DNA from 2 places in the Paenibacillus sp. OT2-17 genome. Region 2 is predicted to be linked to the other one. Evidence: riboswitches for the same ligand, from Rfam matches in the RefSeq annotation. Region 2 holds a riboswitch; the other holds the start of a gene.
What was found. Region 2 has a riboswitch for cobalamin ahead of metE (5-methyltetrahydropteroyltriglutamate--homocysteine S-methyltransferase). Riboswitches for the same ligand answer to the same signal wherever they lie in the genome.
Positions count from the first base shown of each region.

Region 1: linked by a shared signal. The riboswitch ahead of cobJ (precorrin-3B C(17)-methyltransferase) and the one ahead of metE (5-methyltetrahydropteroyltriglutamate--homocysteine S-methyltransferase) in region 2 are both predicted to bind cobalamin.

Region 1 is NZ_WUDQ01000027.1:1,656-3,858, forward strand. Features, by position in the region: gene cobJ (precorrin-3B C(17)-methyltransferase) at 1-1,260, opposite strand, end outside; cobalamin riboswitch at 1,572-1,757, opposite strand; gene GRP75_RS07710 (LOG family protein) at 1,815-2,203, opposite strand, start outside.
Region 2 is NZ_WUDQ01000054.1:4,145-6,347, reverse strand. Features, by position in the region: gene metE (5-methyltetrahydropteroyltriglutamate--homocysteine S-methyltransferase) at 1-1,150, opposite strand, end outside; cobalamin riboswitch at 1,311-1,506, opposite strand; gene nrdG (anaerobic ribonucleoside-triphosphate reductase activating protein) at 1,683-2,180, opposite strand; gene GRP75_RS10320 (anaerobic ribonucleoside triphosphate reductase) at 2,177-2,203, opposite strand, start outside.

The DNA of each region.
Region 1 (2,203 bases), on a different contig from region 2:
GTATTCCAGCTCGCCGTCATCACCCGCTACCTCGGCGAGCAGCGCCATCTGACGAGCGGTGAACTTCTTGTTTCCCACACCCGGGGAAACGCCCACCTCAAATAGCGCAGGCTTGCCAAAGCCGCCTGTCGCCATTCCAGCCGTAGCCCCCGCTCCGGCCACCGCTAACGTTCCGGCGGTGCTCTCGGCGGTAGGCACTTGCCCGCTCCAGCGAGCGTTGGCTGCGCCAGGCAGCTTGCCGCCGACAGCGAGACGGCTTAGTGCCTCTGCTGCCAGCGATGCCGGGGCTGCGCCGGTTTGCACAGCAGTCGTTGCCTGCACGGCAGCCATCGCTTGCGGGCGTGCCTGCGTCGCAACCGCAGCGCCGCTCGCGGAGGGTCCAGCGGGCGTAGTCGGGGCTGCACCTGCCTGCGGTGTATCCTCTTGTGCGCCCAGCGACCACGGCTCCGCTTCCGTGCGGAGACGCTGGTGCGGCTTGAGTGCCTGCTCGGTCGCATCTAATGTGTATTTGCGCTGATATCCGCGCGGAGTCACAATCAAGCCGTCATACACCGTCGTCGAGGAATTGCCGATGATTACAGTCGTCAGCATCCCAATGTCATGGTTCAGCATATCTTCCAGCGTCGTTACAATAACTTGCTGACGTTCACGATAAGCACTTTTCACCAACCCGACTGGAGTTTGCGGATCGCGGTAACGCAGCAAAATGGACTGCGTCTCCACAATCTGGCGGGTACGCCGACCACTGCGCGGGTTGTATAATGCAATCACAAAATCGGCCGAAGCCGCTGCTTCTACGCGCTTCACAATCGTTTCCCATGGGGTCAGATGATCACTCAGACTGATCGTGCACGCATCATGCATAACTGGCGCCCCCAACAGTGAAGCACAGGACTGAATAGCCGAGATCCCCGGTACGACTTCTACCTCAACTCCGTCCTCGCGTCGCCAGCCTTTTTGCATCAGCACCTCATACACCAGCCCTGCCATACCATAGACTCCTGCATCTCCACTGGAAATGACAGCTACCTTCTTGCCCATCTCTGCTTGGCGAACCGCCTCCTGCGCACGGCTCACTTCCTCTGTCATTCCTGTGCGTACAATCTCCTGTCCGTTCAACAACGGACGGATCAAATCAACGTAGGTATTGTAGCCGATAATGACCTCACTTTCGGCCAGCGCATCCAGCGCCCGTTTTGTGATATGTTCCATATCTCCTGGTCCAAATCCAATCACCAGCAATTTTCCTAATGGGCTCATCGTGCTCCTCCTATTCATCCTTTTCAGGGCAGCTATGCTATCTATTTCAATGATTTATGCACATCGTGTAACTCAAAAAAACCCCATCCTGCCCGGATGGGGTTTCTATGTACGCATCTCTCATCAGACGAACAAACAGCGTAAGAAGACACTATTTGTCTTCCTCCAGCCTGCCGTTGTTTTCCATCTGACTGTTTACGTTTCAAACGCTGCTGCACGTTCATATCCACGCAAACCTCTAGCCAACATGGAAAAAGCAACGTGTGCCTGATTTCCTGATTTCGTACACCCATCCTCTCCGCGAAGGTTAACGGTGCATACAGATCAAGGTAGGTCTCCTGGCTTGGCATCAACGGATTCTTTCGTCTTCCCCGTTTTTCACGAGTGACCATTTTAAAAAATCCTCTTCCTTACAGTGGCGGGACCGCTCGGGATTTGCACCCGATTCCCTGTTACCCTTTGCTCAACCGCAAAGGCACCTTGTCTGTCCGCTATTTGATTATGGGTCTTATCATAACCTTGCCTCAATCAGTTGTGCAAGCACGAAAAACGCTTTATTTCAAGTTCTCTGCTTTATTTTTTAACATATGTAGCAATTCGTCCGGGTCCGCAGAGATACTTAATAACGCTGGGTGCTCGGCCCCGGTAAACCCTTCTTGCACGCTATGACGCACCATTTCTACTAACGGGTCAAAATATCCATTCACATTCAACAGCCCAATGGGCTTGCGATGAATCCCGATTTGCGCCCAGCACAATACCTCGAATAGCTCCTCGAAGGTTCCCAAGCCACCCGGAAGAGCGATAAACGCATCGGCCATCTCGCTCATTGCCGCTTTACGCTCATGCATGCTTGCTACCTCAATAAATTCGGTAACTCCCCGATGAATGATCTCTGCATCAAATAATAGGGTGGGCATAATGCCAGTGACCTGACCGTCAC
Region 2 (2,203 bases):
CGAGTGCGGAAGGATCGTGTTTGCCAAGTGCAGCCGTCAGGACGGCGATTTCCTCCAGCTTTTCATCGGCAAAGGCCAGCGCTTGCACCAGCTCCTTGTCCAGCTTGTGCTCTGCCTCCAGGCTGACTGGCACATGCAGCAGACTGCATGATGGCTGTACGATAATCTGTGCGGCAGTGGTTTGTTCTGCTAACTGACCCAGCAGGGCAGCCACAGCGTTCAGGTCGCTTCGCCATATATTGCGCCCGTCAATAACCCCAGCGCCCAGCGTTTTTCCTTTAGGGAAGCCATGCTGCAATATATGCTGAAGATTTTCGCCATCATCATACACAAAATCAAGACCCAGCCCCTGTACCGGAAGTGCGGACAGACGCTCATAATGGTCCAGGCTGCCAAAGTAGGTTTGCAGCATTATATTCAAGGAGGGCGCAGCTTGAGTCAAAGCTTCATAGACTTCCTGAATAATGTCCAAATCCTCTGCCGGGAATGAGGTGGTTAGGACAGGTTCATCGATTTGGACCCACTGAACGCCTTCTGCCGCTAGTTCAGACAGGATACGGGTGTACAGTGGCAGGAAGCTTCGTACGATGGTGGCCAAATCCTTACGATCATAGCCTTTGGATAAGGTAACGAATGAATAGGGGCCGATGAGGACCGGTTTCCCATCAATGCCTAGTTCTTGTTTTGCTTCACGATAAGCCTGTAAGGGTTTATTTTCAGTGAACACCGGGACTGCGTTTGCCAATTCAGGAACGATGTAGTGATAATTGGTATTCATCCATTTGGTCATTTCACTGGCGGTTGCTCCCTTCTGTCCACGAGCGATCCCAAAATACACGGACAGAGGAACCGGACCTGCGGGACGATGGTTGAACCGTTCGGGTACCAGACCGAACATTACAGATGTATCCAGCATGTGATCGTAATAGGAGAAGTCTCCGACAGGAATGCGATCAATCCCCTTGTCACGCTGCTTGCTCAGATGCTCCAACCGTAATCTTTTCATCTCCGTCTGCAGTTCGCTTTCGTTAATGCTGCCGTTCCAGAAGCGTTCCAGTGCTTTCTTCCATTCCCGGTTTTCGCCGATACGCGGATATCCCAGATTACTGCTAATCAAGCCGGACAATTCAGGCCATTCAATAATGGACATGTACTTTTCCTCCTAGTGGGTAGCTGTTTTATTTTTACGTACCAAAAAAGGCATTCTTCCCCCAGAGTTAAAAATAAGTAGGGGAAAGAATGCCTCCGTGATTAAAAAATCAAAAATACGGCGACTGCTCTTAACACCTCCCTATCTTCCGTAGGTACTTGCGATGTTGTTAAAATAGGCAGGTCTCCTGACTTACGGATCATGACTCTCAGCATTCCTTCCCGGTCTGTGGACCAGTGGATATATGAACAGCTGAAAGTTCCCCGTTTACAGTGGCGGGACCGTGCCGGATTTGCACCGGCTTCCCTTTTAAGCCTGATCTGAATAGAACAGACACCTATCTCCAAGCTATGCGGTTAAGGTATGACGAATAATTATGCACTCGTATACTTGTTCACCATCATAAGTGAAACTTACAGGATGCGCAATAGAAACTCCAATGGAAACAGTTAGCTATATGAAAAAAAGACAAGCCTTACCCATGATGGGGACTTGTCTTAGATATATAGCATCTTGCCGGGTAAACTTCGCGTTAAGCCAATGAAACGGTATAGCCTGCCTGAATACTGGCTTTTACATCTACCAGACGCTGGTTGCGACTGCCCCGGAAGGGAAGGGTCAGGTCTTTTTGCTGTTCTACAAAACGACCATCCACAATCACATCGCACAAAAGCGCTAGCTCCTGTCGCTCCTGATCTGTGAGTAAATCTTCATAGACAAAGCCAGTATAAGCCCACACGGTTCTGTCGGGACAGGCCTCGCGGAAGTCACGCACAAATTGCGAGCATTCTGCTGCTGAGAAAAACGGATCTCCCCCGCAGAGAGTCAGTCCGTCCAACAACGGATTATCCATGATGTCACGAATGACTTCCTGTTGTCGTTGGGGTGTAAATGGCTCACCTGCACGGAAGCTCCACGACGCTGGATTAAAGCATCCGGGACAGGCATGACGGCAACCGCTAATAAACACGACAGTGCGCAGGCCGTATCCTTCGTTCAGAGATTCCGGAATGTAGCCACACAAATTCACTTATGTTTCACCCGGTCTCGAAC